Regions from separate parts of the Verrucosispora sp. WMMD573 genome, predicted to be linked through region 2. Evidence: riboswitches for the same ligand, from Rfam matches in the RefSeq annotation. Region 2 holds a riboswitch; each other region holds the start of a gene.
What was found. A riboswitch is a leader RNA that binds a small molecule or an ion and turns the genes downstream of it on or off. The one in region 2 is predicted to bind cyclic di-AMP.
Positions count from the first base shown of each region.

Region 1: another riboswitch for cyclic di-AMP. It lies ahead of O7601_RS15625 (C39 family peptidase); the one in region 2 lies ahead of O7601_RS09280 (hypothetical protein).
Region 3: another riboswitch for cyclic di-AMP. It lies ahead of O7601_RS28415 (hypothetical protein); the one in region 2 lies ahead of O7601_RS09280 (hypothetical protein).
Region 4: another riboswitch for cyclic di-AMP. It lies ahead of O7601_RS07195 (NlpC/P60 family protein); the one in region 2 lies ahead of O7601_RS09280 (hypothetical protein).

Region 1 is NZ_CP114901.1:3,398,968-3,404,328, reverse strand. Features, by position in the region: gene O7601_RS15635 (helix-turn-helix transcriptional regulator) at 402-1,214, shown strand; gene O7601_RS15630 (DUF397 domain-containing protein) at 1,205-1,405, shown strand; gene O7601_RS15625 (C39 family peptidase) at 1,520-2,365, opposite strand; cyclic di-AMP (ydaO/yuaA leader) riboswitch at 2,603-2,743, opposite strand; gene O7601_RS15620 (hypothetical protein) at 3,021-3,779, opposite strand; gene O7601_RS15615 (hypothetical protein) at 3,984-4,628, opposite strand; gene O7601_RS15610 (acyltransferase family protein) at 4,728-5,361, opposite strand, start outside.
Region 2 is NZ_CP114901.1:1,996,908-2,002,268, forward strand. Features, by position in the region: gene O7601_RS09270 (helix-turn-helix domain-containing protein) at 1-209, opposite strand, end outside; gene O7601_RS09275 (carbonic anhydrase) at 410-1,108, shown strand; gene O7601_RS09280 (hypothetical protein) at 1,230-2,246, opposite strand; cyclic di-AMP (ydaO/yuaA leader) riboswitch at 2,250-2,381, opposite strand; gene O7601_RS09285 (YibE/F family protein) at 2,548-3,897, opposite strand; gene O7601_RS09290 (metal-sensitive transcriptional regulator) at 4,173-4,469, opposite strand; gene O7601_RS09295 (copper ion binding protein) at 4,585-4,794, shown strand; gene O7601_RS09300 (hypothetical protein) at 4,832-5,361, shown strand, end outside.
Region 3 is NZ_CP114901.1:6,281,415-6,286,775, forward strand. Features, by position in the region: gene O7601_RS28405 (AAA family ATPase) at 1-1,237, shown strand, start outside; gene O7601_RS28410 (cation diffusion facilitator family transporter) at 1,319-2,236, shown strand; cyclic di-AMP (ydaO/yuaA leader) riboswitch at 2,387-2,519, shown strand; gene O7601_RS28415 (hypothetical protein) at 2,524-3,627, shown strand; gene O7601_RS28420 (PfkB family carbohydrate kinase) at 3,843-4,820, shown strand; gene O7601_RS28425 (5'/3'-nucleotidase SurE) at 4,820-5,361, shown strand, end outside.
Region 4 is NZ_CP114901.1:1,557,976-1,563,336, reverse strand. Features, by position in the region: gene O7601_RS07210 (zinc metalloprotease) at 1-162, shown strand, start outside; gene O7601_RS07205 (pyridoxamine 5'-phosphate oxidase family protein) at 231-767, opposite strand; gene dcd (dCTP deaminase) at 845-1,423, shown strand; gene O7601_RS07195 (NlpC/P60 family protein) at 1,515-2,549, opposite strand; cyclic di-AMP (ydaO/yuaA leader) riboswitch at 2,562-2,684, opposite strand; gene O7601_RS07190 (C40 family peptidase) at 2,876-3,886, opposite strand; gene O7601_RS07185 ((Fe-S)-binding protein) at 4,140-5,361, opposite strand, start outside.

The sequences.
Region 1 (5,361 bases), 1.4 Mb from region 2:
GTCATGCTGAAATGGGCAGCGGCCAATGCGTGGTTGAGGCGGTGGCAGCCGGGAGCCGCGCTGCTCCTGCCGCTTCGGCGAGGACTCCGGCAGTAACGGCTGCCCCGGCGAGAACACCGGCAGCAGCGTCGTCGGGCACAGGTGCCAGGCAACCCGGGTACGCACATCAACCTCCCAGTCGGCGATCGGAGGGGCCGCCCGGACGCGGGGGAAGGCGCACGGGCGACCCCGGGACAGAACCGCCCCGTCCCCTGTGGATGGGAGCGGCCCCGTTGCGTGACAGTCTGGTGAGGACGGCACTACGGTCGGAAGGCATCGACGCTGGCCACGGTGGGGTCCGGGTGCCCCGATCCGGCGCTGGGCGGCCTCTTGGCGATCTTGACAGACCCGGTGGAGGGGACATGGAACGCGAGCAGCCTTCCGACCTGCATGAGTTGATCCGTACGCAGCTTCGCCGGCTGCGTACTGCCGCCGGCATGAACCAGGAGGAGTTCGGTCGGCGGACGAACTATTCGGCGTCCCTGGTGTCCGCTGTGGAGGTGGGCACCCGCCCGCTCGATCGGCCGTACGCGAAGCGGGCGGACGAGGTCCTGGAGACCGGGGGCATGTTCGAGGAGTTGCTGCGGACCGCCGAGGTGCTGCGCCAGCCGGCGTGGTTTCTGCCCTACCTGGAGGCCGAACGCAACGCCCGGCAGCTCCGCTGTTACCAGCCGACGCTGGTGCCGGGCCTGCTCCAGACCGAGCGCTACGCCCGTGCGGTGATCCGGACCGACGCCGCGTTGACCGAGGCGGGGGTGGAGCGTCGGCTGGCCAACCGGATGGCCCGGCAGACGGTGCTGGAGCAGGACGACCCGCCCCAGCTCGTCGCGGTGATCGACGAGGTGGTGCTGCGGCGGGTCGACGAGGAGCTGAAGGACGTGCTGGTCGAGCAGGTGCACCATCTGATGGAGCTGGCCACCCGGCCCAACATCAGCGTGCACCTGGTGCCCACCGGCGTCGCCATGCACGATGGACTGACCGGCCCCTTCATACTGGCGAGGAGCGCGGACGGCGGCTGGGTGGGTAATCTGGACACTCAACTCGGCGGCGTCCTGGTCGACAAGGACGACGACCTGAGTGTCCTGCTGTCGAAGTGGGAGACGGTGCGCAACGAGGCACTGTCCGGCCGCCAGTCGATCGAGCGCATGAAGGATGTTGTGAAGCCATGGATCTGAACGGCGCGACCTGGCGCAAGTCCACCCGCAGCGGCTCCAGCGGCAACGACTGCGTGGAGGTCGCCGACAACCTGCCCGGCATCGTGCTGGTCCGCGACACCAAGAACCGCGACGCCGCCACGCTGGCCTTCACCCCGGCGGCCTGGGCGAGCTTCGTCGGCCTGGCGAAGCAGCACCGCGCGCACGCCTGACGAACCCCGAGCTACGTCGACCCGGCAACCAGCATGACCCGCCGCTTGACGTACCCGAAACGGAAGCCCTCTGCCAGCGGGCCGAGGGCTTCCGGGTGCAGCGGGACGATGCGATCAGGCCGAGTAGCCGCGGGTGGCGGCCCAGTTGGCGAGGTCGATGGTGCTGATCCAGTACGACGGGTACGAGGCGTCGGCCGAGTCGGCGATCTTCACCAGGCGGCCGGAGTCCTCATAGCCGACCACGGCGATGTAGTGGCCTCCCGGGAAGGAGTGCCAGCGGCCTGCGTTGTCGGTGACGGAACCGGCGACGTTCACCACGACGCCCCGCCCGTCGGTGATGGCGGCGACGACGTCCGCCTGGAGCTGGTCCATCTGGGCCGGGCTGGCCGCACCGCCACGGATCATCGTGGTCTCGTACGGGTCGCCCTTGACGACGGCGTTGAGGACGCGGGTGGTGTCCTCGGCCGAGTTGGTGCCGGCGAACGTGGTGCCGAGCTGGCTGGCCAGGGCGTCCTGACTACGCGCGACACCGGCGGCGCTGAGCGCGTTACGCACGGCGGCGGGACCGCAGTAGTAGCCGTTGGTCTGGGCCTGGTGGTCGTACTTCAGAACCTTCGAGGCCGGCGGCTTCGGTGCCGCCTTCTTGCTTACCAGGTCCGGGTCCGAGGTGGCCTTCGGCGACGGCGAGGCGGCTGCGCTGGCCGGCGCGGCACTGCTGGATGCCGCGCTGCTGGGTGCGGCGGTCGTCGGCGCGACCTCCGCCTGACTCGTCGCGGCCACCGTGTCGCTGCGCAGTTCGGCGGCGGTCGTGGCCTGCGTGGGTGCCGGGGTGTTTCCGGTGCCGGCGAGAGCCGCTCCGGTGCCGGTGGCCAGGACGAGGGCCACGGCAGCGCCGGCAACGAGCTGATAGGGGCGTTCGGTGACCAGCCGGCGGAGCCGGCGGGAGAGGGTGTGCTTCACGGTTCCTCCACGGGCTGAGGGGAGAACGGCACACCGGCTCCGGCGGTCGGGTCGGCAGCAGGGCGCCGACGACCGCCCGGGTGAGCGGGACAGGCCGTTCAAGGGGTACGCCCGGAAAGGCCGGGCGGTGGCGATGACCGGGGGTCAGCTCGCGGCGATCGGGCCGGCGAGCACGGGCACCGCAGTGCCGTGGAGGCGGGGGAACGGGGGGATCACATCGGACTGCACGAGGGTTGGTACTCCTTCCGTCACCGCCGACCGGGTTAGCTGACGGATTCGGGCGGGAAGACGCCCTACCGCGAGTCGAGGCTCGCGGATTCACCCCAGTGGTGCAGTGGGTCCCCGGTTCGTGAGATCACGATTGAGCGGGTCGGTACGGCGTCGCTTCCTGCGATCGATTACCGCACCGGACGCGCTGACACTACTGGCCGGTCACCTCGAAGCCAACCCACCCTGACCTGCTTAAACATCATCTGGGGCGGCGATTTTCGGGTACCGGGGAACTGCCGTCGCCCAATGGGACCGATGGCATTTCGGGCACCTTCGGGTAACAACCGGACGGCCGGTGGAAATCTCAGTGGAGATTACTGCGGTAATCGCCTTACCTACGATCAGTGACCGAATTTCCGGCTAATGTGACTCAGCTCACGGAATTTCAGCCGAAGCGAGCCGGACGCCAGCGCGGGAGCAGGCCGGGTCGCCCGACGGTGGCCCGACCGGAGACGGGCAGCCGGTTCGGTCGGAGCCGCTCGGCGGCCGCGTACGCCTCGGCGGAGAGGGCGCGAGCCGCCTCGGCGGCCAGTTCCGCCGCCCGCCACAGTTCCCGCTCCCGCTCGGCGGCCGACCGATAGGCCGCCAGGCGGTTGTCACGCACCACCCGGGCGAGGACCACCTCCTGCTCCGCCGGGTGACGCCGGGGGTCCCAGCCCGACCGGCGTGCCAGCACGTCGCTGAGCTGGCGGGCGGTCAGGTCACCACGCCAGTGGGCGGCCATCGCAGCCCGGCGCAGCCAGCGTTCGCGGGACGCGTACTCGGCCGGGGTTCGGGGGGTGCGTGGGGTCGGCAGTCCGGCGACGTCGGCCAGCCGCCGGGCGGCGGCCTCCGCCTGGTCGTACGCGGCCCAGGCGCGGTCCAGCTCCGTCTGGGCTACCCGCCACGCCGTACGCCGTCGCTCGGCGTTCTGCCCGGCGCCGGCTGCCGCGACCGCCACCTCGTCCGCGTATCGGCGCAGGTCGGCCTCCTCGGTCGCGGCGCGGAGCGCGTCCTCGTCGGCGGGTCTTTCCACCGGCTCGGCCGGCTCCGGACGGGCGACCAGCACGGTGAGTACGCCCAGCGCGAGCACGAGCAGGCCCGACCAGATGGCGGCGGCGCGTGGCACCTCGATCAGGAACTGGTAGAGAACGGTCTTCTCCATGTCGGCACCTCGGGGAAATCGGTACGGCGCCGGTGGCCGTACCGGCAGCGGATCGCGAATGGCGTTGCGGCGCGATTGCGGGTTCGCGCGGCGGTGTCGCTCGTTCTGGCAGCTGCCGACGGCGCGGCTGACGCAACGGGCTGGCAGGTGCTCGGCGCGGGTGCGGCACCGAGCGGTGCGGACGCGACGGAAGGTCGCCGGAGATCAGGCGTGCGGTGGGGCGCGGGCGGCCTGGACGCCCCCGACCGGGGCCGCCGGCACCCGCGTGACGCGCGCAGCGACGCTGCCGAGCGCCGTCAGCCCGGACCGACCACAGGCCGTCGGCTGTGTCGCGGACACCCCGGCCGGGTCGGTGGGATCGTCGGCGCCCCGCGCGGTCGACGAGGCGCAACCTCCGGCCGGGTCCGCTGAGTGACCGGCACACCGCGAAGTAGACGTCGCCAGGCCAACCAGGTCGAGGCAGGCGGCCAGATCGAACGGCACGGCCAGATGGAGAGCGGTGGCCGGGTCGAGGGGTGCGGCTTGGCCGCGAGCGGCGGCCAGATCGAGCAGTGCGGGCAAATCGAGCAGTGCGGGCAGATCGAGGGGTGCGGCCAGATCGAGCAGTGCGGCTTGGCCGCGAGTGTCAGCCAGGTCGAGGGGGGCGGCCTGGTGCCAGTCGGCGGACGTCGGTGGTACGAAGGTCTCGATCGGTGTTGCCGTGGCCGTGAACCGGTCGGCGGCGGCCGGGTGCCCCGGCAGTGCCCAGGGGCCGAGGGTGAAGGCGGCGGCGACCGCGAGCCCGGTCAACAGCCGCGCGGCCCAGCGCGCCAACCACCACAGAGGACGGGCGGGCGCGGCGGGAAGCACGTCGTCACGCTACCGCCACGACCGGCCGGGACGCACCAGCCACGGGCGTGTCGAAATCGCCCGGCGCGTCGCCGGGTACGTCGATACGGGCAGGTCAGGCTACTCCAAACCTACCGTCCGTGATGGACGGTCGCCGCTATGATCAACGCCGCCGGCAGGGTCCGCACCGTCCCGGGATGCCCGCTGTCGGGGCAGTCCGACCACCGACGGTCCGGGCGACGTCTCGGAACCCGCCGCGCCCGGCGACCCGGAGCGCGCCGCGCCGCCCGGCGGCTCGGAGCGCGCCGCGCCGCCCGGCGACTCGGAGCGCACCGCGCCGCCCGGCGACACAGGTCGCGCCGCAGCGCCCGATGATCTGGTACGCGCCGCGTCCGGCGGGCCGGGTTGCGGCGGTCGGGATGGGGCCAGGCGACGCATCATCGGCTGTTCCACGTACCTGTGCAACAGAGCGGCCAGTCCCAGGGTGAGCAGCAGGAACCCGACCACCGCGAGCGGACCCCACCAGCCGGGCAGGCCGGTACCCCAGTCGCCGGTCAACCGCAGGATCGTCATGATCACGAAAACGTGCACCAGGTAGAACGCGAACGAGACCTCGCCGAGCCAGACCATCGTCCGGGAGCGCAACGGCGAGCGCCGCCCGTGCACGTCCGCGTCGGCCGCAGCGGCGATCACCAGGACGTACGCCGCCGACAGCAGCGCCGCCCAGAACTCGGCCCGGATCCACTGGGAGGCC
Region 2 (5,361 bases):
CCCACCCGGGTGCGGTGCAGGTAGCCGCCCGCCTCCAGGTCGGCGACGATGGCCTGAGCGGCACGTTCGGTGACGCCCACCTCCGCCGCGACGTCACGTAGCCGGGCGGTGGGGTTACGGGCGATGGCGAGCAGGACGTGCGCATGGTTCGTGAGGAAAGTCCAGTTCCGCGCGCTTTCCCGTCCGTCAGTGCTCGCCATGCCCGCCATCGTATGACCCGCCGTTCGAGTACCCCGGCTCGCGCCGCTACCGGCCCCCGGTGCGGCCGAACGCAAGCGTCGACTGATGCATGAAGTGCATATCACGTATAGCTTGACGTGCGTTATCGCGCGTGTGACCGTGATGGCAGCCCGTGACCAGCGCCGGCCGGGATGACCAGGCATTTCTTCCAGAGATGAGGTGCAGCCGGATGAGTCGACCCGGATCGATCGGTCCACAGCCCGGACCGGACCGCGAGTTGCTCACCGCGGATCTTCCCGGTGCCCCGCAGCGGGCCCTCGCCGAGTTGCTCGCCGGCAACCGGCGGTTCGTCACCGACGCGCTGCGGCATCCCAACCAGAACGCTGGGCGGCGGGCCGCCGTCGCGACCGAACAGCACCCCTTCGCGGTGATCGTCGGCTGCTCCGACTCCCGGCTCGCCGCCGAGATCATCTTCGATCGCGGGCTGGGCGACCTCTTCGTGGTGCGCACCGCCGGGCACACCGTCGGGCCGGAGGTGCTGGGCAGCGTGGAGTACGCCGTGGCCGTGCTGCGTACGCCGCTGGTGGTCGTGCTCGGCCACGACTCGTGCGGCGCCGTCCAGGCGGCCCGGGAGGCACTGGCCACCGCCACCACGCCCCCCGGGCATCTGGGTGCCGTGGTCGACGCCGTGGTGCCGAGCCTGCACCGGGCACAGGACGCCGGAGTGGACGACCTGGACGGGATCGTGGACATCCACATCGCCCGGACCGTCGAGACGATGCTGGACTCCTCTGCGGCCCTCGCGGCGGAGGTGGCTGCCGGGCGGTGCGCGGTGGTCGGCATGTCGTACCGACTGGCCGCCGGCGAGGTGCGGGCGGTCGCCGCGGAACCAGCCGAACTCCGCGGTGCGCTGGCGACCGCGCCCTGATCCACGCCCGACGACCGTCCTGAACGACGACGGCCCTGAACGACGACGACGACCATCCTGAACGGCGGGGGCCGTCCCGCCACGATTGGCGGGACGGCCCCTGGTGCGTCGCGTCGGGTGGTCAGAGCAGTGACACGTGAACGTGGTCCGTGTGGTTTGACGGGCCGCTGTATGAGCTCCAGCGCTCCGTGGCCGCGAACCAGATCTGCCGGTTCCAGATCACGTAGTAGATGCCCAGCCGGTCGGCGTTGCGGACCAGGAAGGCCGCCAGGTTGTTGCCGTAGATCCGGGTGTCGTTGTTGTGCCACGGGCTGAAGCCGCTGTTCTGCAATGACCAGTCACAGGCCCGGCCCTTGGGGTGCTCGAACTTGTCACCCGGGCGGAAGCAGCCGACGAACCGGTTGAATCCGGCCCGCTTGACCTCCTTGTACATGTGCAGCGTCCGCGGCGTGATGCAGCCCGACGTGGTGGGGTCGTTCTGGCTGCACGACTCGGGCTTCCAGCCGCCGTCCGAGGAGCGGTTCGGCGCGATCCTGGCCACCGGCGAGGTGGCGTCCACCAGCCCGCCGGTCAGGCCGACACCGCCGACCAGCCGGAGGGACTTCTCCGCTTCGCTCTTGTTGCGCGCCATGTCGTTGGTCAGCTTCTTCTGCTCGCGCACCTCGGCGTCGAGCGCGAGCTTGGCCTGCTCGGCGCGGAGCTTGATCGCGTTGACCTCGCCCAGTTTCTTGTCGTTCACCAGGTTCAGCTCGTCCAGTGCCGAGGCCCGGTTGATGAAAGAGTCCGGTGCGCTGCTCTGCAACAGCATGGCGATCGCGCCGACCCGGCCCGTCCGGTACGACTGGGTGGCGATCTGGGCGACCTGAGGCGAGAGCGCGTCCAGGTCGGCCTGAGCGGAGCGGACCTCAACCGCCAGTTGGAGCTGGCGCTTCTTGGACTTCTCCAGTTTGGCCTTGGCCTTGGAGTAGTCCCGGGTGGTCGCCTCGATCAGATCGTTGAGCATCGGCGGGTCGTCGTCGTGCTCGGCGGGCTTGGGGTCGTTCGGTGCGGCCGTCGCCGGCATCGGACCGGCGAACACGGCGAACGCGGCGAACACGGCCACCACGGGCGTCAACCAGCGGCGTAGGGGTGCCGTCACTGTTTTCCCTTCCATCGACCGCCGACCGGGTTAGCTGACGGGTTCGGGACGGAAGTGGCCCCTACCGCTCTCGCGGATTCACCCCACGTACCTGGGTCCCCGGCTCGCCTCGCGGCGATTGGGCGGTGGCACCGCAGGCGCCGCTGCGCGCCTTCGGCGGTGACCGGCAGTGAGGTTACCTGACGGTCCATCTGTGCTTCTACGCCCCGAACCCGACGAGATGCGTCATTTCGTAATCGCTTTGGGTGACTAGCGACACGATTACGAGCCGCATTGGCAGGGGCGGTCACGTTGAGGAGTGTCACCATGTGGTGTCCGTGCTCCTGTCCGGGTCGGGCCACCCCGAAGGGGTGGCGGGGGGCGTGTTTCGGGTGGGTGGGGTGCTCAGCGCGCGGAGCGCCTCGGCCCGGTCCGTCGCCGGCCGGGGAATCACGGGGGTGGACGCACCGCCGGGGACGCCGGCGTCGCCGCCGCGTCCGGCGGTGGTGACGACCGCGGCCAGCGCGGTGGTCAGCGGTACCGCGGCGATCAGCCCGAGCGTGGCGACCACGCTTCGAACGATCTCCGTGGTGAGGAACTCACTGGTCAGGATCTGCCCCAGCGCGCGGGAGTCCGCGGTCAGCAGGAGCAGGAGCGGCAGCGAGGCTCCGGCGTACGCCAGCACGATGGTGTTCACCACCGAGGCGATGTGTGCCCGCCCGACCCGGGTAGCCGAGCGGTACAACTCCCGGCGGGAGAGGTTCGGGTTGGCGTGGCGCAACTCGTTGACGGCGGCGGCCTGGGTGACCGTGACGTCGTCGAGTACGCCCAGCGAGCCGATGATGATGCCGGCGAGCAGCAGGCCGTGCAGGTCGACGTCGGCGCGGAACATGGACAGGGTGGTGGCGTCCTCGCTGCCGAAACCGGTCAGGTGGGTGGCCCCGGTCGCGGCCAGCCCGAGCAGCCCGGTGAGCACCAGGCTGGCGAGCGTGCCGAGCACGGCCACCGAGGTCTGGGCGGACACCCCGTGGGTCAGGTACAGCACCACGAACATGATCAACGATGCGCCGACGATGGCGACTGCGAGCGGTGGCTGGCCGGCGCTGATACCGGGCAGCACGAAGGTCAGCAGGATGGCGAAGCTGGCGGCCAGACCGCCCAGGGCGGCCAGACCGCGTAGTCGCCCGAAGGCGACGATGGCGGCGGCGAAGAGTACGGCCAGCCACACCAGCGGCTTACCGCGTTGGTGCTCGGCGATGTTGTAGGCGCTGACCGAGGGGTCCTCCGGATCGATGAGCGAGACCAGGATGATGTCGTCGTCGACCTCGACGCGGGGAGCACCCGGCCCTGCCGGGATGGGTGTCTGCACCTCCTGCCCGGCGTCCGGTCCGGTCTGTACCCGGACGCTGACCGTGCCGCAGGGACCGTCCGCGGCCGTCGGGGTGCCCTCGGGTACCACCGGGTTGGGCGGGCAGGGCTCGCTGACCACCCGGGTGACCGTGCCGTGGTAGCGGGGGGTGTCATCGGCGGCCTCGGGGCGCGGTGCGTCCCGGGGCCAGAGCACGATGGCGGCGACCAGGGTGGCGAGAAAGAGGGGGACCACCGTCACGACAAGGATCCGCCGCACCCCCGGCGGGGTGGGCGGAGCGGAACGGGTGTGGTCGGCGCCCATTCAGTGTCTCCCAACGATTTCAGGGCTGAGTACGTGTCGATGGGCGAGACGGTTCAGTGCTGCCGGACGGCGATCTGGAAGGGCAGCCCGAATGGCCTGAACGTGGCGAGGCAGCTGCGTACCGTGAGCTGTGGACCGGCCCGTGACGGCCGTGCGGGCGTACGCCTGACAGCGACCTCGGGCCGCGAGGCACGGATTTCGGCTGGCCATCGTGTGCGAATGGTAACCAGCCCGACCTGCCGACGTCTGTCGTGAGGGTACGTCGGCGGGTCGGCTCAGCCGCGCTTCATCAGTCGGCCCACGGCGGCCATCATCTCGGTCGCCATCTCGTCGGCCCGACCCTCGGCGGCACCTTCGTGCATGCAGTGCCGGGCGTGCCCGTCGAGCAGACCGAGGGCGACCTTGTCCAGGGCGGCCTGAATGGCCGAGATCTGCGTGAGCACGTCGATGCAGTAACGGTCGTCGTCGACCATCTTCTCGATGCCGCGCACCTGGCCCTCAACGCGGCGCAGCCGGGCGAGGAGTTGGTCCTTGCTGGCGGTGTAGCCACGGATCGGTGCGGGTGTGCTCATGCGGGCAAGGATAACGTACCCCCTGGGGGTATGGTACGGTCGATGCGACGGATACCCCCGGCGGGTATCAGGGTGGGTGTTCGGCCCACCAGCTCGAAGAGGTGAGGAGAGCTCCATGGTCAGCACGACGTACCAGGTGCAGGGCATGACCTGCGGACACTGCGTCAACGCGGTCAGCACCGAGATCGGTGCGCTCGAGGGCGTCAAGGACGTGCAGGTTGATCTGGCCGCCGGTCGGGTCACCGTCACCAGCGACCAGCCGCTGTCCGACGACGCGGTGCGTGCCGCCGTGGACGAGGCCGGATACGAGCTGGCCGGCGCCTGAGCCGGTCGGCCGGTGGGCGGAAACCGAGAGGTCAACCATGCACACGGCGACGAAGCTGAGCGGCTTCGTGCTCGGCCTGGCGGCGGTGTTCGGCGCGGCGTACGGGGTGGGGCAGCTGACCGACCCGGTCAACGTGGTCGACACCGGCCACGACAGCGGGGGCGCGGACCACGGCGGTGACGCCGGCCACAAGGGCGACGACAGCCCGGAGGGAGCGGCCGGGCACCTGCCCGGCGGCCTGCTCGTCTCCGACCGTGGCTACACCCTGGTGCCGGTCGACGCGCCGCCGGGTGAGTTCGCGTTCCGGATCACCGGCCCCGACGGCCGTCCGGTGACCGGGTACGACGTCACCCACGACGAACGGATGCACCTCATCGTGGCCCGCCGCGACCTCTCCGGCTTCCGGCACGTCCATCCGGAACTGGCCGGGGACGGCACCTGGCGGATCGCCTCGCCGCTGGGCTCTGCGGGGGTGTGGCGGGCCTTCGCCGACTTCACCCCGACCGGCGGTGACCCCCTGACGCTCGGGGTCGACGTGACCGTCCCCGGAGCGCTGAGCGAGCGACC
Region 3 (5,361 bases), 2.2 Mb from region 2:
ACGGGCGGCCCGGGACGCGGTCCCCGACTCGCCGACCGAGCTGCGCCTGCTGTACCGGGGCGCGCTGCTGCGGTTGGAGCGGACCGAGCTGAACGCCATCCGGGACCGCGCGCTGCCTCGCGGCGCCCGGCGCAACGAGGTGCGTCGGGCCGGCTTCGACGGCGTGCTCGCCGCGCTCTGGGCGCAGGCTCGCCGGCTGGGCATCGCCGGGTTGCCGGAACAGCGTGCCTTCGAGGACGAGCTGATCGACCGGACGGACTTCCGCGAGTTCCTCAAGGCGTGGTGGCCCCGGCTGCACCCACGGCACGTGCTCGCCTGGCTGGCCGATCCGCAGCGACTGCGTCGCTACACCGGCGGCCTGCTCTCCGGTGCCGAGATCCGGCTGCTCGGTACGGCGTACCGGGGGCTGGACACGGCCGGCCCGACCGTCGCCGACGTCGCGCTGCTGGACGAGTTGGACGCGCTGCTCGGCAAGCCGATGCGTCCCGCCCGCCCGAAGCGCGACCCGTTCCAGCTGGCCGGTGGGGTACGTGAGCTGAGCACCCACGCCGACCGGCAGCGGGCCGCCCGGCAGGCCGCCCGGGAACGTCCCGAGGACTACCGCGACTACGCCCATCTGGTGGTCGACGAGTCCCAGGACGTCTCACCGATGCAGTGGCGGATGGTGGGCCGACGCGGGCGGCTGGCGTCCTGGACGGTGGTGGGTGACCCGGCGCAGACCGCGTGGACGGGAGATCCACAGGAGTTGGCCCGGGCCCGCGACCAGGCGCTGGGACGCCGCCGCCGGCACCGGTTCACGCTCACCACGAACTACCGCAACTCGGCGGAGATCTTCGCGGTGGCGGCGGCCGAGATCCGGCGGGCGTACCCGGATCTCGCGTTGCCCACCGCGGTCCGTTCCACCGGGATCGACCCGCTCCAGCTCAAGGTGCCGGCATCCGAGCTGGAGACCACCGTCGTGACGGCCAGCAGCGCCCTGCTCGGCGAGGTCGAGGGGACCGTCGGCGTGATCACTCCGGTGCCCCGGCGGAACCAGGTCGCGGCCTGGTTGGGGGCGCTGGGCGGGCAGCGGTTGCAGGTGGTGACCAGCCTGGAGGCCAAGGGCATGGAGTACGACGGTGTGGTGCTGGTCGCCCCGACGGAGATCCGCGCGGAGCCCGGCTCCGGTGTCCGTACCCTCTACGTCGCGCTGTCCCGGGCCACCCAGCGGTTGACCACCGTCGACCCGACCGGTTGAGATCGCGAGCCCGACGATTGCACTTATAGCGATGTTGGCATAGTTGCGTCCCCGGCCCGCCGGACCACGCAAGGTGTTCGGGTGGGCGCCGGCCAAGACCACCATCATGCTGCGGTGTCGAACGCCGCGCATCGCCACTCCGGCCGACTGTGGGCGGCGTTCGCCCTGCTCAGCACGCTGATGGTGGTTGAGGCGGTCACCGCCTTGCGGACCGGCTCGCTGGCCCTGCTCTCCGACGCCGGGCACATGTTCACCGACGTGCTGGGCATCGGGATGGCCCTCGCGGCCGTAGCCGCCACCCGGCGGGCCGACACGGACCCACAACGCACCTTCGGGCTCTACCGACTGGAGGTGCTCGCGGCCCTGGGCAACGCCGTCCTGCTCTCCGGCGTGGCGGTGTACGTGCTGGTCGAGGCGGTACGCCGATTCGGCGATCCGCCCGAGGTGCTCGCCGGCCCGGTCCTGGTGGTGGCGGCACTCGGCCTGCTCGCCAACGTCGCCGCGTTCGCCCTCCTGCGTCCCGGGGCACGGGAGAGCATCAACCTGCGCGGGGCGTACCTGGAGGTGCTGGGGGACCTGCTCGGGTCGCTCGGCGTGATCACGGCCGCCGCGCTGATCGCCGTCACCGACTGGTGGTGGGCCGATCCGCTGGTGGCCGTCGCGATCGCCACGTTCATCCTGCCCAGGACCTGGCGCCTGGGCCGGGCCGCGGTACGCATCCTGGTCCAGGCCGCTCCGGAACACCTTCAGGTCACCGCGGTGTACGACCGGCTGGCCGCGGTCCCGGGCGTGGCCGGCGTCCACGACCTGCACGTCTGGACGTTGACCTCCGGCATGGAGGTCGCCTCGGCGCACCTGACCGTGCGACCGGGCGCCGACGTCGGCGCCGTGCTGGCGGCGGCCCGCGCGGCGCTGCACGAGGACTTCCAGATCGAGCACGCGACCCTCCAGATCGAGCCGCGATCGGATCCGGGGCACTGCGGGGCGGCAGAGTGGTGACCGGAAGAATCGAAAAAGGGCCTTTTGTCCGCTTTTGTTCTGTTCTACTAGTCAACAACCGAACACCAGCAGTAACAGCAGCTGCACCGGTCACCTGGGCACCGGTAGGCTCGGACCCGGCCTCCGCCAGGCGGCACCCACCGGTGCCGGCGGCGACCGCCGCCTAATCGCCCGCCAGGGGCGAACCGGGGAACCATGTTCCTGGGGTGTATCCGCGCCAGCGGTAGGGATCTTCCGTCCCGAACCCGTCAGCTAACCCGGTCGGCGGCTGACGGAAGGACATGTGCATGCCAGCAGTGGCAACGGTAAGACCGGCCGCCCGTACGGCGGCCCTGATCGCCGCCGCGCTCGCCCTCACCCTCGGCGTCGCGCTGGCCCCCTTCACCCCCGCCGCCGCGGCACCGCAGCCGTTGCGGGCGGCAGCACCGGGCGACGTGGACGACGAGGGCGGCACCCCGGCACTGCGGGCCCAACTGGAGGCCGCCAGCAAGGGCTACCTCGACGCCAGGACCGCGCTCGACCGCTCGGTGAAACGCCAGAAGACGCTCGCCGAGCAACTCAAGACGACCGAGAGCCAGGTCGCCGAGCGGGGTACCAAGGTCGCCGAGATCGCCGCGCAGGCGTACCGCAACGGGCGGCTGGGCGCCGCGTCGGCGCTGCTCAACAGCGGGTCACCGGCCGGCTTCATGGACCGGGCGGCGGCCCTGGACGCGGTGGCCGCCAACTCCGACCGCGCGCTGCGCGAGCTCCAGGCGGCCCGGGACGAGGTCAGCGCCACCAAGCAGGCCCTGGACGTCGAGATCCAGGAGCAACGCAAGCAGGTGGCCGTGATGGCCAAGCGCAAGGATCAGGCCGAGCGGGCGTTGACCGTGGCCATCGAGCGGGACGAGGCGGCCGAACGGGCCAGGGCCGCCGAGCGGGCCGCCCGGTCACCGTCGCGCAGCAGCGGGTCGAGCCCCACCGCCGAGCCCGCCCCCCGCAACTCCGACGGATCGTGGCCCTCGGAGTCGTGCAGCGTCAACGACCCGACCCCGGCCAACGGCTGCATCACCCCACGCACCCTGCACGCGCTGAAGCAGGCCAAGTCGGCCGGCTTCACCCGGTACGTCTCCTGCTACCGCTCCGGCGGCTCAGGCGAGCACCCGAAGGGCCGAGCCTGCGACTTCGCGGCCCAGAAGAACGGCTTCGGCGGGGACGCGACCGGCGGCGACCGGACCTACGGCAACAACCTGGCGGCGTACTTCGTCAAGAACGCCGACCGGCTCGCGGTGCTCTACGTGATCTGGTACCGGCAGATCTGGCTGCCCAGCAGCGGTTGGAAATCCTACAGCGGCGCCCGGGGTGACCCGTCCAGCGACCACACCAACCACGTGCACCTGTCGGTGTACTGACCTCCTCGTCGCGCCGGGTGAACCGCTCTTCACGAGCGGTTCACCCGGCATTGCGTTTTCCCGTCGGCCGGCGGGGCACCGTCCCTTCGGCGCGCATCGACGCGTCTCCTTGGTTACCGTCGTACCAGGAAGCGGTATTTGTCCGCTAACGGGAGGAACGCCATGAACGAGCGAATCGCCAGACCCGGCGGCGGTACGGACAACGGGGTGCGGTCGTGACCGGCCGCGTCATGATTTTCGCACCGACCCCGCTGCTGACCGTGACCATCGACCAGCCGAGCGACGCGCCTGAACTGCACCTGCACCCGGGCGGGCAGGGTGTGTGGCAGGCCAGGATGGTGCTGTCCCTCGGCGTGGACGTGGTGCTCTGCGCGGCGCTCGGCGGCGAGGTCGGGCAGGTCCTGGAACCGTTGCTGGTCAGCGAGGGAGTCGACCTCAAGGTGGTGGCCCGCGACTCCGGCGGCACCGGCGGGTACGTGCACGACCGCCGCGAGGGGACCCGTCGGGAGATCGTAGACGTCATCGGCCAGCCGTTGAGCCGGCACGAGCTGGACGAGTTGTACAACCTCGCGCTCGGTGAGGGCCTCCGCGCGCCGGTGAGCGTGTTGAGCGGGCCGAACCATCCGTCCCTGGTCCCCGCGGACCTCTACCGGCGCTTCGCCGCCGATCTCGGCGCCAACGGTGGCCGGGTGGTGGTGGACCTCTGCGGCGAGCACCTCGCGGCCGTCCTGGAGAGCGGCGTCTTCTTCCTCAAGGTGAGCCACGAGGAGCTGATCGCCGACCGGCGGGCCGACGGCGACGACGAGGAACAACTCACCCGCGCGATGTACGACCTGCACGCCTCCGGTGCCGAGAACGTGGTGGTCAGCCGGGCCGACAAGCCCGCGTTGGCGCTGGTAGACGGCGAGGTGTTCGAGGTGCGGATGCCACGACTGGAGGCCGCCGATCCGCGCGGGGCGGGCGACTCGATGACCGCCGGGGTGGCCGCCGTGGTGGCCCAGGGCGGCGATGTCCGCACGGCGATCCGAACCGGCGCGGCGGCCGGCGCGCTCAACGTCACCCGACACGGCCTCGGCACCGGCCGCCTCGACTCGATCAACGGCCTCGTCGACCGGGTCCGGTTGGAACCGGCGGGCGGCCGTCCCCAGGAGCGGACCACCCCCGACGAACTGGCACAACGGGCGGGTGGCTGATGACGCTACGGGTGCTGATCACCAACGACGACGGGATCGCCGCGCCGGGCATCCAGGCGCTGGCCCGGGCCGCCGTCGACCGGGGCCTGGATGTGGTGGTGGCTGCCCCGCTGGAGGAGGCGAGCGGCACCAGCGCCGCGATGAGCGCCGTGGAGCAGGACGGGCACGTGGTGGTCCGCGAGCATCCGTTGCCGGAACTCGACGGGGTGCCGGCGTTCGGCGTCGGTGGCTCGCCCGGGTTCATCGCGCTCATCGCCGTACACGGCGCTTTCGGACCGCCGCCGTCGGTGCTGCTGTCGGGAATCAACCGGGGCGCCAACGCGGGGCGCGCGGTGCTGCACTCCGGCACGGTCGGGGCCGCCTTCACCGCCGCGGCGAACGGCTGCCGGGCGATGGCGGTGTCGCTGGACGTGCTCTCGGCCGGTGAGGCCACCGCGGCCAGCGGAGGTGCCGCGGTGGCGGCTGCCGCCCGGGTACGCGACGCCGAACGGAACTGGGCCACCGCCGCCCGCGTCGCCCTGGATCTGCTGCCCCGGCTGAC
Region 4 (5,361 bases), 440 kb from region 2:
CCGGCCAGCGGCTGCCCGACCGGCCGGGACACCTGCTCAAGCTCGGGCCGCGACCCGATCACCAACTTCATGGACTACTCGTACGACTCCTGCATGTACCAGTTCACCTCGGGCCAGGCCACCCGCATGATCAACGCCTGGAACGCGTACCGCGCGGCATAGCGCGTCCGCCGCACCGCGTACCGCAGGTGCCGGCTCCTTCGAAGGGGCCGGCACCTGCTGGGTGTGGGTCAGGCGGCGCGGCGGTGATGCCGCCCGGCGCGGGCCGGCACCGGGCGCGTGGCCTGGGGTGTGGCGCCGGCCGGGTCGAGCCAGACCTGGACGGCCGGACGGGAGGCCAGCTCACTCGGCCCAGCCACCGACTGCTCCCGTCGAGCCAGCATCGCCACGTCGACCGTGAACTCGAAGAGGCACCAGTCGGCGTGCGGGGCGGCCCGCGCGGCGAGCGCCAGCCGGGCGACGGTGGCGTCGTCCGTGACGGGCCGGGCGCGCCCGGCGACGTACGCCTCGTCGTCGCTCTCCTCCGGCGGAAACGAGTGCAGCGCGTAACGGCCGTCGCGCTCCAGGTCGCGCCGCTTCGGTGAGTCGATCACGAAGCAGTAGAGACCGTCTTCGGTGATCACCGGAGAGACCGGGTGTACCCGGGGCCCGCCGTCGGCGCGGACCGTGGCCAGGTAGCCGAAGCCCGGGCCGTACTGCTGCATGAGAAGGCGGATCCCGTCGGCGAGTCGGGGCTCGTCAGCGGCGAATTCGGACCAGGAAGCCATGCCGACATCCTATCGAACACACGTTCGAAGCGGGTAGTCCGACACGCGTGTCGCATACCGGCAGCTATGGTGTGTCGATGCTGCTCTCCGACCGTGACCTGGTCTCCGAGATCAAGGCGGGCACCCTGGCGCTCGAACCGTTCGAGCCCAGTTTGGTGCAGCCCTCCAGCATCGACGTACGACTGGACAAACTGTTCCGGGTCTTCAACAACCACCTCTACACCCACATCGACCCGGCGACCCGACAGGATGATCTCACCTCCGCGGTCGAGGTGCCCGACGGCCAGGCGTTCGTGCTGCACCCGGGCGAGTTCGTGCTCGCCTCGACGCTGGAGGTCATCTCACTGGGCGACCAGCTCGCCGGCCGCCTCGAAGGCAAGTCCAGCCTGGGACGACTCGGCCTGCTCACGCACTCCACCGCCGGCTTCATCGATCCCGGCTTCTCCGGCCACGTCACCCTGGAGCTGTCCAACGTGGCCAACCTGCCGATCACCCTCTGGCCGGGCATGAAGATCGGTCAGCTCTGCATCTTCCGGCTCTCCTCGCCGGCCGAGCACCCGTACGGGTCGGCCGTCTACGGCTCCCGCTACCAGGGCCAGCGCGGCCCGACACCGAGTCGCGCCTGGCAGAGCTGGCGCACCTGGCCCACCCGGTGACACCGCGGCCGTTGATCCACTGCGCGCACCAGTAGGGAGCCCGCCCCGCTCCGGGAGCGGGTCCTACGGCGGTACGCCGAGCCCGGCCATCTCAGCTTGGCCGACCGAAGCTGTGCACCGGGCTGCTGTCCAGCCGCTTCATCTGCACCGGCTGACCCGCCCGGGAGGCGTGCACCACCCAGCCACCACCGACGTACATGCCGACGTGGTGCAGGTCCCGGTAGTAGAAGACGAGGTCGCCGGGGCGCAGCGCACCGCGACTGACCGACGCGGTGACCTGACGCTGCCTGGCCGCGTTGTGCGGCAGTGCGACACCGGCCCGCGACCATGCGGCCAGCGTCAGACCGGAACAGTCGTACGCGTCCGGCCCCTCGGCGCCCCAGGAGTACGGCTTGCCGATCTGGGCGCAGGCGAAGGTGACCGCTTCCCCGGCCGCTCCGCCGGGGTAGCTGGCCGGACAGGGCGCCGGCCGCAGCGGCCCACCGCCGCCCTTCCCGTACGCCCGTAGCCGGAGCCGCTGCAACCTGTCGATCTCGGTGTCGATCTGTCGCCGCTTCGCCGCGAGATCGGCATCGGTGCGGGTCAGCTGATCGATGGTACGGTCCAGCCCGGCCTTGGCCGCGACGAGTTCGTCGCGCAGTTCACTCGCGTGCCGGACGTCCTGCTGCTGGACCCGGGCGTACCGGTCGAGCAGGCTGAGCTGCTCGACTACCTCACCCGGCGACCGGCTGCCGAGCAGCGCGTTGACGGCCCGTACCTGCTCACCCTTGTACGCGCGGGCAGCGAGCTTGCCAACCCGATCCATGGCCTCGTCCACCTGGCGTTGCAGCGGCGCGATCCGGGCAGCCAGGGCGTCCGCATCCCGTCGCTTGCCGGCCAGGTCCTGCCGGGTGGCGTTGTGCTGTTCGATGACGGGTTCGAGCCGGTTCCAGTCCTCGTCGATCCGGCGCTCGATGTCGGCGACCGTGGGGTCGGCCCAGGCGGCCGCCGCGCCGCCGGTCAACATCACAGCGGTCGCGGCCAGGGCGGCGGGGATGCAGCGGTACCAGCGAAAACGCGGCGCAGCCGTCGGTCGGCCGGACAATCCCGGACGTGGTGACGGCGGCCGCGGGGCACGGTCTGCCACCGGTCTCAGCACTCCTTCTTCCCATACCGCCAACCGGGTTCGGGCGGGAAGGGGCGCCCTACCGTGACGCGCACGGATTCACCCCGGATACCTGGTTCCCGGGCTCGCTCACGAGCGATTCGGCGGTGTCGGACCGTTACCACCCGGGGTGGGCGGACCTGCCAGCGGCCGACGATTGCCCAGCGTAGGGACGATCGGCGTCGATACGCAACACAACCGCGCCGTCACTGTGGGTGCTGACATCCGACAACGACGAGGGCCCCCGTCGACTTGACCGGGGGCCCTCGGGCGCTTCTGCGCGACCGCTCAGCGGACGCTGGGGCGACTCAGCCGGGTCGGCGGAAACCGGCGACCGGCATGGTCGTGATGGGCGAGACGTTCACCGGCTTGCCGGCCCGTGGCGAGTGGACCATCTGGTTGTTGCCCAGATACAGCCCCACGTGGCTGACATCGCTGCGGAAGAAGACGAGGTCGCCGGGACGGGCGTCGGAACGGGAGACGGCCTTGCCCTCGTTCCACTGGGCACCCGTGAAGTGGGTGAGGTAGATGCCGGCGGCCTTGTACGCGTACTGGGTCAGGCCGGAGCAGTCGAACGAGTTCGGGCCGGTCGCTCCCCACACGTACGGCTTGCCGACCTGGGCGCAGGCGGTACGGATGGCCGTGCGGGCGGCGTCGCTGACCACACCGTTGATGGTGGGGCAGTTGGTGGTCTTCACCGTGGTCACCGGCAGCGACTTCTCCAGTCGCTTGATCTCGGCGTCGATCTGCTTCTTCTTCGCCGCCAGCTGCTTCTGCTTCGCCTCCTGATCGGCGATCAGCGCGTCGAGCTTGGCCTTCTGGTCGTCGTACTTCTTGCGGATCTTCATGACGCCTTCGAGCTCGCGGCGCTCCTGTGACGCCAGCCGATCAAGGAAGGCCATCTGCTCGCCGAGCTCGTTCGGCTTGGAGTTGAGCAGCACGGCACCGATCTCCTTGGACGGGCCGGTGATGTAGTAGCGGGAGGCGAGATCGGCGACCCGGTTCATCGCCAGCTCGGTCTCCAGGGCCAACGGCTGGATCTTCTTTTCCAGGCTCTTCGACTTCTGCTTGTTGACCCGCAGCTGGGAGCGCACCTTGTTGTACTGCTCGATTGTGGGTTCCAGCTTCTGCCACTGCTTGTCGATCTGGGCCTCGATCTCGTCGACCGAGGGTTCGGCGTACGCGGGGGCGGCGAGCAGGCCGGCACCGACCGCGGCGGCGGCGACGAGGACGACGAGCCCACGGGCGGCCCTACGCAGGCCACCCGGACGAGATCGCCCTGGCGCACGACGATGAAGGGGCATGGTTGCCACCGGCAGCGTCTCCTTTGCAACCGACCACCGGGCGTCCCGCGAGCGGTAAGGGGCGGGGACAGACGACCCATGGCGGTCGGTGCCCCACATTAGGGAACGGTAGGTGGGGAATCAAGGCGACCAACGGCTCATTCACCTTTGCGCGACGGTACGCATACAAAGGGTGTCGGCCGATTCGTTATAGTTGCGTACGTCAATTCAAAACCGGGCGGGGCGGCACTGGATAGGGGTACCGCCCCGCCCGGTGTGTTCGGGCCGGTCAGCTCGCCGCCGGGGTGGCCTCTCCGGCACCGCCCACCTGCTCGGGCTTGACCGACCGGAGCAGGACGCTGGCCACGTCGACCACCTCGACCTGCTCGCCGGCACCCTTGCCGTTGACCCCGTCGCTGAGCATGGTCGAGCAGAACGGACAGCCGACGGCGACCGTCCTCGCCCCGGTGGACATGGCCTCCTCGACCCGGTCAACGTTGATCCGCTTGCCGATGCGCTCCTCCATCCACATCCGGGCACCACCGGCACCGCAGCAGAAGGAACGCTCGCTGTTACGCGGCATCTCGGTCAGTTCACCCGCGATCGCGTTGCCGAGCACCTCGCGTGGCGGGGTGAAGACCCGGTTGTGCCGCCCCAGGTAACACGGGTCGTGGTAGGTCACCCCGCCGTCGACCGGCTGCACCGGGGTGAGCCTGCCGGTGGCGACCAGGTGGGCCAGCAACTGGGTGTGGTGCACCACCTCGAACTCACCGCCCAGTTGGCCGTACTCGTTGCCAAGGGTGTTGAAACAGTGCGGGCAGGTTGCGACGATCTTGCGCTTGGCCTTCTCCCGGCCCTCGAACGCTTCGTTCAGGGTCTCGACATTCTGTTGCGCGAGCATCTGGAAGACGAACTCGTTGCCGATCCGCCGGGCCGGGTCGCCGGTGCAGGTCTCCCCCTCGCCGAGAATGGCGAAGGAGACCCCTGCCTCGTTGAGCAGGGTCGCGACGGCCCGGGTGGTCTTCTTCGCCCGGTCCTCGAACGCACCGGCGCAGCCCACCCAGAAGAGGTACTCGAAGTCCTCGATTTCACCGACCCGCGGCACCTCGAAGTCGAGCCCCTTGGTCCAGTCCTCACGGGTGTTCTGCGGCGCCCCCCACGGGTTGCCCTTGTTCTCCAGGTTGCGCAGCATCACGCCGGCCTCGGAGGGGAAGCTGGACTCGATGAGTACCTGGTAGCGACGCATGTCGACGATGTGGTCGACGTGCTCGATGTCCACCGGGCACTGCTCGACGCAGGCGCCGCAGGTGGTGCAGGACCAGAGCACGTCGGGGTCGATCACGCCCCCGGACTCGGCGTCGCCGATCAGCGGCTTCTCCGCCTCGGCGAGGGCCAGCACGTCGACGTGGGCGAGCTGCGCGGCGGTGGCCTTCTCCTCGCCGGTGAGGTCCTTGCCGCCGCCGGCCAGCAGGTAGGGCGCCTTGGCGTACGCGTGGTCGCGCAGACTGAGC